Linked DNA regions of Massilia sp. METH4. The protein of the gene in region 2 interacts with the protein of the main gene of each other region in a pairwise test. Links are inferred from orthologs where the notes say so. Each region holds a gene or a part of one and is shown on either strand. Other genes may lie near its edges.

Evidence for each region. The genes of interacting proteins can lie anywhere in the genome.
Region 1: the proteins of V6Z91_RS14640 (region 2) and kdsB interact in binary tests that used the Escherichia coli proteins (3 or more experiments, as listed by UniProt). The link is inferred for Massilia sp. METH4 from one-to-one orthologs.

The regions. Positions count from the first base shown.
Region 1 is NZ_CP146614.1:3,458,508-3,463,904, reverse strand. What follows is about bases 1,788-4,612. They hold kdsB (3-deoxy-manno-octulosonate cytidylyltransferase), read right to left. Parts: upstream 3,663-4,612; coding sequence 2,913-3,662; downstream 1,788-2,912. Other genes in these bases: lpxK (tetraacyldisaccharide 4'-kinase), read right to left, coding at 3,840-4,612; V6Z91_RS15200 (Trm112 family protein), read right to left, coding at 3,683-3,859; adk (adenylate kinase), read right to left, coding at 2,133-2,789; V6Z91_RS15215 (sodium-translocating pyrophosphatase), read right to left, coding at 1,788-1,942. In the rest of the region: more of V6Z91_RS15215, read right to left, coding at 1-1,787; more of lpxK, read right to left, coding at 4,613-4,865; V6Z91_RS15190 (biopolymer transporter ExbD), read right to left, coding at 4,987-5,397. UniProt on the Escherichia coli protein: Activates KDO (a required 8-carbon sugar) for incorporation into bacterial lipopolysaccharide in Gram-negative bacteria.
Region 2 is NZ_CP146614.1:3,327,605-3,332,875, forward strand. The notes cover bases 1,001-3,699. They hold V6Z91_RS14640 (TetR/AcrR family transcriptional regulator), read right to left. Parts: upstream 2,796-3,699; coding sequence 2,205-2,795; downstream 1,001-2,204. Other genes in these bases: V6Z91_RS14630 (hypothetical protein), read left to right, coding at 1,001-1,114; V6Z91_RS14635 (NADP-dependent oxidoreductase), read right to left, coding at 1,118-2,152; mobB (molybdopterin-guanine dinucleotide biosynthesis protein B), read left to right, coding at 2,869-3,417; V6Z91_RS14650 (YjfB family protein), read left to right, coding at 3,471-3,671. Outside these bases: V6Z91_RS14625 (general secretion pathway protein GspB), read left to right, coding at 1-835; more of V6Z91_RS14630, read left to right, coding at 932-1,000; V6Z91_RS14655 (DUF2282 domain-containing protein), read left to right, coding at 3,822-4,088; V6Z91_RS14660 (DUF692 family multinuclear iron-containing protein), read left to right, coding at 4,096-5,271. UniProt on the Escherichia coli protein: Involved in response to both electrophiles and reactive chlorine species (RCS). Represses the transcription of the nemRA-gloA operon by binding to the NemR box.

The DNA of each region.
Region 1 (5,397 bases), 130 kb from region 2 along the record:
CCGTGTCGCCGGTTACCGCCGCCTTGTGCGCATCCGAGCCCTTGCCGCCGTGGTTGCCGTCCTCGATGTATTTCTTGGCATTGTCCCAGGCGCCGCCGCCGGTCGTCATCGAGATCGCCACGAACAGGCCGGTGATGATGGTGCCCATCAGCATGCCGCCCAGCGCGGCCGGCCCGAGCAGCATGCCGACGAGAATGGGCACGATCACGGGGAGCAGCGAGGGCAGGATCATTTCGCGGATCGCCGATGCCGTCAGCATGTCCACCGCCTTGTCGTACTGCGGCTTGCCGGTACCATCCATGATGCCGCGGATCTCGCGGAACTGCCGGCGCACCTCGACCACCACCGCGCCAGCCGCCCGCCCCACCGCTTCCATCGCCATCGCGCCGAACAGGTAGGGGATCAGCCCGCCGATGAACAGGCCCACGATCACCATCGGATTGGACAGGTCGAATGCGATACTGATGTTGCGCGCGTCCAGCGCATGGGTGTAATCGGCGAACAGCACCAACGCCGCCAGGCCGGCCGAACCGATCGCATAACCCTTCGTGACGGCCTTTGTGGTGTTGCCGACGGCGTCGAGCGGGTCGGTGATGGCGCGCACGGAATCGGGCATGCCGGACATCTCGGCAATGCCGCCGGCGTTGTCGGTCACCGGCCCATAGGCGTCGAGCGCGACGATGATGCCGGCCATCGACAGCATCGAGGTGGCGGCGATCGCGATGCCGTACAGGCCGGCCAGCTCATAGGACACCAGGATGGCGATGCACACGGCCAGCACGGGGTATGCGGTCGATTTCATCGACACGCCCAGCCCGGCGATGATGTTGGTGCCATGCCCGGTCGTCGACGCTTCGGCGATGTGACGCACCGGCTTGAAATCGGTGCCCGTGTAGAACTCGGTGATGTACACCATCAGGCCCGTGAGCACGATGCCCACCAGCGTGGCGCCAATCATCTGCCAGCGCATCGTGTAGTCGGTCCACACCAGCCACGTGACGATGGCGAAGCCGATCAGCGACAGGATCGCCGCCCACCACAGCCCCGTGTACAGCGCAGACATGATCTTCTTGCCCGGCTTGGCCTTGACGAACAGGCAGCCGACGATCGACGCCAGGATCGACACGCCGCCCAGCAGCAGCGGGTACAGGATCGCCTCGGCCGTGGCGTCGGTAACCATCAGCGCACCGAGCAGCATGGTGGCGATCAGGGTCACCACATAGGTTTCGAACAGGTCGGCCGCCATGCCGGCGCAGTCGCCCACGTTGTCGCCCACGTTGTCGGCGATCACGGCCGGGTTGCGCGGGTCATCCTCCGGGATGCCCGCCTCCACCTTGCCCACCAGGTCGGCGCCCACGTCGGCGCCCTTGGTGAAGATGCCGCCGCCCAGCCGGGCGAAGATCGAGATCAGCGACGCGCCGAAAGCCAGGCCGATCAGCGGCTTGATCACGTCGTGCGGCGACAGCCCTGGCGAAGGATACGCACTGCCGGCAAAGGCCGTCAGCATCCAGTAGAACAGGGCCACGCCCAGCAGGCCCAGGCCCACCACGAGCAGGCCGGTGATCGCGCCGCTCTTGAAGGCCACGTCGAGCGCGTCGTTCAAGCTTCTTGAGGCGGCCTGCGCCGTGCGCACATTGGCCCGCACCGACACGTTCATGCCGATGAAGCCGCAGGCGCCGGACAGCACCGCGCCGATCAGGAAGCCCAGCGCGGTCTGCACGCCGAGCAGGAGGAAGATGGCAACGAGGAGGATGACGCCAACGATGGCGATGGTGCGGTACTGCCGCGTCAGGTAGGCGCTGGCGCCCTGCTGGATCGCCAGGGCGATCTCCTGCATGCGGGCATTGCCCGCGTCCTGCCCCAGGATCCAGTTGCGCGAGTACAGCCCGTATATCACCGCGATGACGCCACACGCCACCGCAAACCACAGACCTGCTGCCATATCTCCCCCCTTTATGAACCAACGTTGTCGAATGGTGCCAATCGGACTTCATCACGCCGCGCTAGCGGCAAACGAAACGATGCAGACGAAACGATGCTTGCGAATACCTGCGTACGGCAAGGCGTACGGCTGTGCGGCCAAAAGGGGGCCGGCAAAAAAAAACGGACCGCGCGGGCCCGTCTCGTGTTTCTTATTCCGCCAGTGCGGCGAATGCGCGATCGCGGATTTCCTCCACCGCGCCAACGCCTTCGATCTTGCGGTATTTGGGAGCGACCGGGTCGCCCGACTTGGCCCACTCGTTGTAATAGCCGAGCAGCACTTCAGTCTGGTTGTGGTACACGTCCAGGCGCTTCTTCACGGTCTCGGCGCGGTCGTCGTCGCGCTGCACCAGCGGTTCGCCCGTCACGTCGTCCACGCCATCCACCTTGGGCGGGTTGAACTTCACGTGGTACACGCGGCCGGAACCCTGGTGGCAGCGGCGGCCGCTCATGCGCTCGATGATCTGTTCGTCCGGCACGTCGATTTCCAGCACGTAGTCGATCTTCACGCCGGCATCCTTCATCGCGTCGGCCTGGGCGATCGTGCGCGGGAAGCCGTCGAACAGGTAGCCGTTCGCGCAGTCCGCTTCCTTCAGGCGGTTCTTGACGAGGCCGATGATGATGTCGTCGGAAACCAGCTGCCCAGCGTCCATGACCGCCTTGGCGGCGATCCCCAGCTCCGTGCCGGCCTTGATGGCGGCCCGCAGCATGTCACCGGTCGAAATCTGAGGAATGTTGTACTTTTCCTTGATGAAGTTGGCCTGGGTGCCCTTGCCGGCGCCGGGTGGTCCTAACAGAATGAGACGCATGAAGATTCCTAAAACAATTTTAATAGTTTGATGGTAGATGTATCAGTTGTGACGAAACTTACCACAAAAGGCTGGCCCAACGCCACTTCGGGAATGGCGCCGACGTGCAAAAACGCCAAACGCTCAGCCGAAGTGAGCGCGAACGCGTTCCAGGTCTTCGGGAGTATCGACGCCGGGTGCCGGCGCGGCGCCGGTGACGTGCACGGCGATAGGATGGCCATGCCACAGCACGCGCAGCTGCTCGAGGGCCTCAATGGTCTCGAGCGGCGACACGTCGAGCCGCGGATAGGCTTGCAGGAAATCGTTGCGGTAGGCGTACAGGCCGATGTGGCGCAACGGCACATAGCCGGAAGGCAGCGCATCCTTGGACTGCGCGAAGGCATCGCGCGCCCAGGGAATCGTGGCGCGGCTGAAGTACAGCGCGCGGCCCGCCTTGTCCAGGACTACCTTGACCACGTTCGGATTGAAGGCATCGGCAGCGTCGTCGATCGGATGGGCGCAGGTGGCCATTGGCACGCCCGCATCGATGCGCGCGGCGCAGTCGGCCAGCAGCGCCGGGTCGATCAGCGGCTCGTCGCCCTGCAGGTTGACGACCACGGCCGAGGGCGGCAGGCCGAGCGCCTGCGCCACCTCGGCGATGCGGTCGGTGCCGGACGGATGGTCGGCGCGCGTCAGCCGCGCTTCGACGCCGTGCGCGGCACAGGCTTCCATGATCGATGGGTGGTCGGTGGCCACGACGATGCGGGCCGCGCCGGACAGCGCGGCCCGCTCGGCCACGCGCACGACCATCGGCTTGCCGCCAAGGTCGGCCAGCGGTTTGTTCGGCAGGCGGGTCGACGCCAGCCGCGCGGGAATGATGACGGTGAAGCTCACGATCGGCTCATTCCACCCGCTTATTCCACGGTATCCTGCAGCGTGCGGGCTTCGTCTGCCCACATGATCGGGATGCCGTCGCGGATCGGATAGGCCAGGCGGTCGCCGCGGCAGATCATTTCCTGGGCTTTCTTATCGTATTCCAGCGGGCCCTTGCAAACAGGGCAGACCAGGATGTCAAGCAAACGTGCGTCCACGGCATTTCTCCACAATGTGCGAGGCCAGCGCCGCATCGAGCTGCGCGCCGACCGGAACGACCCACAGCCGCGGATCGTTTCTGAGTTCTTCGATTTGTGCGCATTTTACTGCATCCTTCTCGGTCATCAAGATCACCTCCGCGTCCACCCGCGCGAACGGCCGGTCGAGGAAATCGTGATGATCGGGCAGCGGCAGTTCCTGGAACTGCAGGCCGGCGTCGGCCAGCATGCGGAAAAAGCGCTTCGGGTTGCCGATGCCGGCGGCGGCGGCCACCCTGCCCCGGCCGCCGATATAGCGCAGCGGCACGCGCTCGCGCCGGTCGGCGAGGCGTTCGGCGAACTCGCCCTCCAGGGTCATCAGGTGCGGCTGGCCGCCGACCTTGGCGGCCAGCCGCGGCGTCAGCGCCGGCGCGTTGACCACCGTGACATCGCGACGGCGCGAAGGCGGCTCGCGCAGCGGGCCGGCGGGCAAGGTCCAGCCGTTGCCCACGCCGCGGCCATCGAACAGCACCACTTCCACGTCGCGTTGCAGCGCGTAGTGCTGCAAGCCGTCGTCGGTGACGATCACGTTCACTTCGGGGTGCGCGGCCAGCAGCGCCAGCCCCGCCGCGGCGCGGTTGCGGCCCACGAAGACGGGGCACGCGGCGCGCGTGGCGATCAGCACGGGCTCGTCGCCCACCTCGGCCGGAGTGGACAGCGCGGTCACGGGCCGCGGCGCGTCGCCCTGGCTGCCGAAGCCACGCGAGATCACGCCGGGCTGGAAGCCGGCGGCGCGCAGGCGCTCGACCAGCCAGATCGTCAACGGCGTCTTGCCGGTGCCGCCGATATAGATATTGCCGACCACCACCACGGGCACCGGCAGGCGCGTCGATTTCAGGATGCCGCCGCGGTACAGGCGGCGGCGCAGCGCGGCCAGCGCGCGGAACAGCAGCGACACGGGGTACAGCGCACAGGCGAGCGGACCGCGCTTCTGCCAGGCGCGGGTGAGGGTGGATTCGAGGGTCATTGGGTAAGGAATAGCCGGAACAGCCGGCAACACATCCTTGCCCCGGAGGCAGGTGCTGGGGACGGACCCGTCGCGTCCGTCCCCAGGTCTTGCTCCGGGGTCTGAGAGGAAAATATCACGCCTACTTCCCGCTCCCCGTCTGCGCCGCGAACGTCAACTTGCCGAAGCCGGCGATGCGCGCCGCTTCCATCACGTTGACCACCATCTGGTGCATGGCGAACTGGTCGGCATTGACGACCACCACCGGGTCGCTGCCCGGCTGCGCGGCCGCCTTCAGCACCGAGGCCAGGCCGGCCACGTCGCGGAACGATACCGGCTCGCCGTTGATCGTGTAGTTGCCTTTCGCATCCACGGTCACGTCGATCTGGTCCGGCTGCTGGGTCGCCTTCTGCGCATCGGCGGTGGGCAGCGTGATCTGCAGTTCCGTGAACTTGCTGTAGGTGGTCGACACCATCAGGAAGATCAGGATCACCAGCAGCACGTCGATGAACGGGATCAGGTTGATCTCCGGGTCTTCCCGGCGCTGGCCCTT
Region 2 (5,271 bases):
GCAACTGGGTGAAACGCCGGGCATCCACACGCCCGTGCCCCAAGCTCCCGCCGGTGGCGCCGCACCGCTGCGCAAGCCGCTGGCGGCCGCCTTTGCCGTGATGGCGCTGGCGATCGTCGGGCTTGCCGCCGTAATATGGCGGCAGGCGACCGCCCCCGCCCAACCGCCAGTGGTGCCGGTGGCGGCCGTGCCAGCCGCGCAGGTGCCCTTGACGCAGACTGCGCCTGGGCACTCCGGGCAGGCTCCCGTTGTGCAGGCGGTGCCGGTGCAATCCGCGCAGGTGCCCGTTGCGCAGGCGGTGCCGATGCAATCCGCGCAGGCTCCCGTTGCGCACGCGGTGCCGATGCAATCCGCACAGCTGCCCGTTGCGCAGGCGGTGCCGGCGCAATCCGCGCAGGTGGCCGTGACGCCGGCCAGGCGCGCGCCACCGGTATCGCAGCCGGCTGCTGCCGCAGCTGCTTCAGCAACGGCGCTGGCGGCCGCCAGCACGCCACCGCCCGCCGTCCAGCCGGTCCATGCCGGGTCGCCCGTCGCGGGCGTGAATCCGCCACCCCTGCGCGGGGAAGGCGCGCGCGCCGCAAAGAAGGAAGAGCCGGCCGGTGAGGAGCACGTGCAGGCGCTTCGCGACCTGCCCGAACCGATCCAGCGGGCGATCCCGCCGATCTCGATGAGCGGCTACATGTATTCGCCGAATCCGGCGGACCGCCTGGTCCTGATCGACAAGGTGCTGCGCCGCGAGGGAGACGAAGTCGCGCCCGGCCTGGTGCTGGTGCGCCTCGAGCCGAAAGGGGCGGTCTTTACATTCCGCGGCTACCGTTACCGGATGCCTTACTGAACTTCGGTGCGGAACGTCGCGCACGATTGGGCAGTCATCTCCCGGTCATACAAGTTCGTCATGCTTGGCATATCGACAACCACCCGGGATGACCACATGAAGCTCAACATTCTGCAAGCGTTGCCCCTGCTAGCCGCTGCCGCGCCCGTGCGCGCGGCTTACACTCCCGACGCCGCCGCGGCGGAGCCGGGCGCGCTCGTCATCGTGCTGGCCTGTGTCGGCCTGTTATGCCTGATGGCCGGCGGTGGCGACGACGGCCCGTTCCGGCCGGAGCCCTAAGCATCATTGGTCGGCCACGCGGACGACCAGCTTGCCGAAATTGCGCCCCTGCAGCAGGCCGACGAATGCGGCGGGGGCGTTCTCGAGCCCTTCGACCACGTCTTCCCGCAAGCGGATGCTACCGTCCGCCAGCCAGCCCTCCATGTCGCGGCGGAACGCTTCATAACGGGTGGCGTAATGATCCAGGATGATGAAACCCTGCATGCGGATGCGCTTCTGCAGGATCGCGGCTGTCACGCGCGGCAGCCGGTCCGGGCCGGCCGCGCCGTCGGCATCGTTATAGTGGGCGATGAATCCGCATACGGGAATGCGCGCGCCCACGTTCAGCAGCGGGACCACGGCATCGAACACGGCGCCGCCGACATTCTCGAAGTAGACGTCGATGCCGTCGGGGCAAGCCGCGGCGAGGCGCTGGGCGAAGCCGGGATCGTTGCGGTCGATGCAGGCGTGAAAGCCCAGCTCTTCGATGGCGTGGCGGCACTTGTCGGCACCGCCGGCAATGCCGACCACGCGCGCACCGTTGAGCCGGGCGATCTGGCCGACGACGGAACCGACGGCACCCGTCGCGGCGGCGACGACGACAGTCTCGCCGGCCCGCGGCGCGCCGATGTCGAGCAGGCCGACATAGGCGGTAAATGCCGGCATGCCCAGCCCGCCCAGCGCGCGCGACGGATGCGGCATGTCGCCTAGCCGCATCAGGTCGCTGCTGTCGGAGAGCGCGTAGTCCTGCCAGCCAGCGTTGGCGAGTACCAGCTCACCTTCCTGGAAGCCTGGGTGCCGCGAGCGGACCACGCGGCTGACTGTGCCGCCTACCATCGTGCCGCCGATCTCCACGCGCGGTGCGTAGCCTGGGCCGACTTCGTCCATCAGGTTGCGCATATAGGGATCGAGCGACAGGTACAGGGTACGCAGCAGCACTTGTCCTTCGCCCGGCACGGGCACGTCGGTCTCTTCGATGCGCAGGTCGGCAGGTGAGGGCAAGCCTTTTGGGCGGGCGGCGAGGAGAATGCGGCGGTTCACGTTGTTATTTTGCGGCATGGTTGGCTCCTTTGAATTAGACCGGTCGTCTAGCAAACATCAAAAAAAGGACTCAGCCGAGTCCCAGCAGTGTGCGTGTCTGCGCCATCGCCGTATCGAGCGGGGCCCGGTCACGCAGGATCTTCGCCAGCAGGCTGGCGCCGAGCCAGTTCTGGTACAGCGCCGTCGCCGTGCCGGCCGGGTCCGGCAGGGTGGGCAGCGAGCCGTCCTGCGCGCCGGCCGCGAGAGTCGCCGCCAGCCTTGCCGTTACCGCGCGCGTCCCGCGGTCCAGCGCCGCGCGCATCGGTTCGGACAGGTCGCTGACCTCCGCGCCCAGCTTGACGACGAGGCAGCGGCTCTGCGCATGCTCGTCCGTCTGCGATGTCAGCCAGTCGTCGAAATAAGCCATCAACCGCTCGGCCGCCGTGCCGGAACCGCCCAGCAAGCCATCGATCTTGGCATGGCATTCGTCGAAATACGTTTCCAGCATCGCCTCGCCGAATGCCTCTTTCGAGGCGAAGTAATGGTAGAACGAACCCTTCGGCACCCTTGCCGCCGCCAGCAGTTCGGCCAGTCCGACCGCCGTGAAGCCCTTGGCGAGCAGCAGCGGGTGGGCCACGTCGAGGATGTGGCGGCGTACGTCGGGGAGGTGAGCGGTGGTCATGAAGGCAATATAGCACCGATTAGACCAGTCGGCTAGCGGTGCCGTGACCGGCCGGCAGGCGTATAATGCCGCGATGCAGACAGCACCTATCACGAATGCGGGGCCGGTGATCGGCATCGTCGGCCGGTCCGGCAGCGGCAAGACGACCTTGCTGGAATACCTCGTCGGCCGCTTGTCCGAACTGGGCCGCAAGGTCAACGTCATCAAGCACAGCCACCATGACCTGGAACTGGAGCCACCGGGCAAGGACAGCGCCCGACTGCGGCGCGCCGGTGCGGCCGAAGTGATGGTGGCGTCGCCTTACCGTTTCGCCATCGTCCGCGAACTGCGCGGCGCGCCGGAACCGGGGCTGGACGAGCAACTGGCGCGGCTGGCGCCGGCCGACCTGACCCTGGTGGAAGGCTTCAAGGCCTTTCCCATCGATAAACTGGAAATCCACCGGGCCGTGGGCGACAAGGGCCCGCTGTATCCGGACGATCCGCACATCGTCGCCGTTGCCTCGACCTTGCCGCGCCCGGCCGACGCGGCGCCGCACGTCGAATGGCTGGATCTCGGAGACCGCGAGGCCGTGCTGGCCTGGCTGCTGAAAAAAATGGCGCCGCCTGCCTCAAGTTCGCTGTGACTCTTCCGTAAACGAGGAAATGCCTCGTCACGGGGCGGCACAAAGGAGCTAACATGGATGCAATGAGCATCGCACGCCTGTCGACGACGATCGCCGAGACTGGTACGAAACAGGAAGTCAGCATGGCCGTGCTGAAGAAGGCGATGGACGTGCAAGCCGCTTCCGCCGAAGCCCTGATCGCAGCGCTGCCGGCCACGCCGAGCGCCCCGAACCTGCCGCCGCACCTGGGCAACCGGATCAACACCACTGCTTGAGCGCGTCCCCGAACGCGCTGACCCGCTGTTCCCCGTGGACAGCGGGTTTTTTTATTTCCGGAAAATAGTTGCTTCAAAAATGGGGACAGTCCCCATTTTTGAAGCAACTTTCGCTAGAATCGGCAGGTTGTTGACTGGATTGGAGAAACGATGGACAAGCGGACGATGATCGCCGCGGCGCTGGCCGCGGCATGCGCGGCGGGCGCTGCGCACGCACAGATGGGCGGCGGGGCGGACAAGGAAAAATGCTACGGCGTGGCGAAGGCCGGCCAGAACGATTGCGGCTCGTCCGATGGCGCCCACGGTTGCGCGTCGATGGCGCAAACCGACAATGCGCCCACCGAGTGGAAGTGGGTCGCCAAGGGCACCTGCGAAAAGCTGGGCGGCAAGACCACGCCGCCGCCGAAGGAGAAGTAAGACCGCCATGGCCGCGACAGCTGGTATCGGCCTGCGCGCGGCGCATTACGCCGATTTCCTGGCTGGCCGGCCACGCGCCGGCTGGGTCGAGGTGCACACGGAGAATTACCTGGCCGAGGGCGGTCGCGACGTGCACGTGCTGCAGCGCGTGCGCCGCGACTATCCGGTCAGCTTGCATGGCGTGGGTCTCGGCCTGGGTTCCGCTCACGGCATCGTGCCGGAACACCTGGAACGCATCCGCGCGCTGGCCGCGCGCATCGAACCTTTCCTCGTTTCCGAACACCTGAGCTGGGGCGCCGTGCCCGGCCGGCACCTGCACGACCTGCTGCCCCTGCCGCTGGACGAAGCCACGCTCGGCCTGCTGGCCGCCCGCGTGACACAGGTGCAGGAGGTGCTCAAGCGGCGCATCCTCGTCGAGAACGTGTCCGCCTACGTGCGCTTTTCGGCCGATACGATGAGCGAAGCGCAATTCCTGGCCGAGCTGGCGCGGCGCACGGGCTGCGGCCTGCTGCTCGACATCAATAACCTGTACGTCAACCAATGCAACCACGGCGAGGATGCGCTTGCCGCGCTGGCGGCGATCCCGCCGGGACTGGTCGGTGAAATCCACCTCGGCGGACACCTGGTCACGCCCGACGTGGTGATCGACCACCATGGCGCGGCGGTCGCCGAGCCGGTATGGCGCCTGTACGAAGCGGCACTGGCGCGCTTCGGTGCCGTGCCGACGTTGATCGAATGGGATGCCCGCGTGCCGCCGCTGGACGTGCTGCTGGCCGAGGCGGACAAGGCGTCGGCCTTGCTGGCGCGCGCCGCGCCTGCGCCCGAACCGGCCGGCGCCGCAGCCGAGGTTGCGGAAAGCGAACCGCCGCGCGCACCGGCCGAGGTTCCGGAAAGCGAACCGCCGCGCGCGCCGGCCGGGGTGCCGGGATGCGCACCAGCCAGGGAGGCACTCGCCGGCTTGCAGGAACGCTTCGCCGGCGCGCTGTTGGCGGCCGAAGGGCAGGGCGCACTGGCGGCGGCATTGCGCCCCGCGCCGCACGCCGCCCGATTGGCCGTCTACCGCGGCAACCTCGCGGGCAGCTGGGAGCGTGCGTTGAAAGCCGCTTTTCCCGTCGTCACCCAGCTCGTCGGCGACGATTTCCTGGCCGCGCTGGCGCGCGAGTACGGCACGCGCCACCCGGCC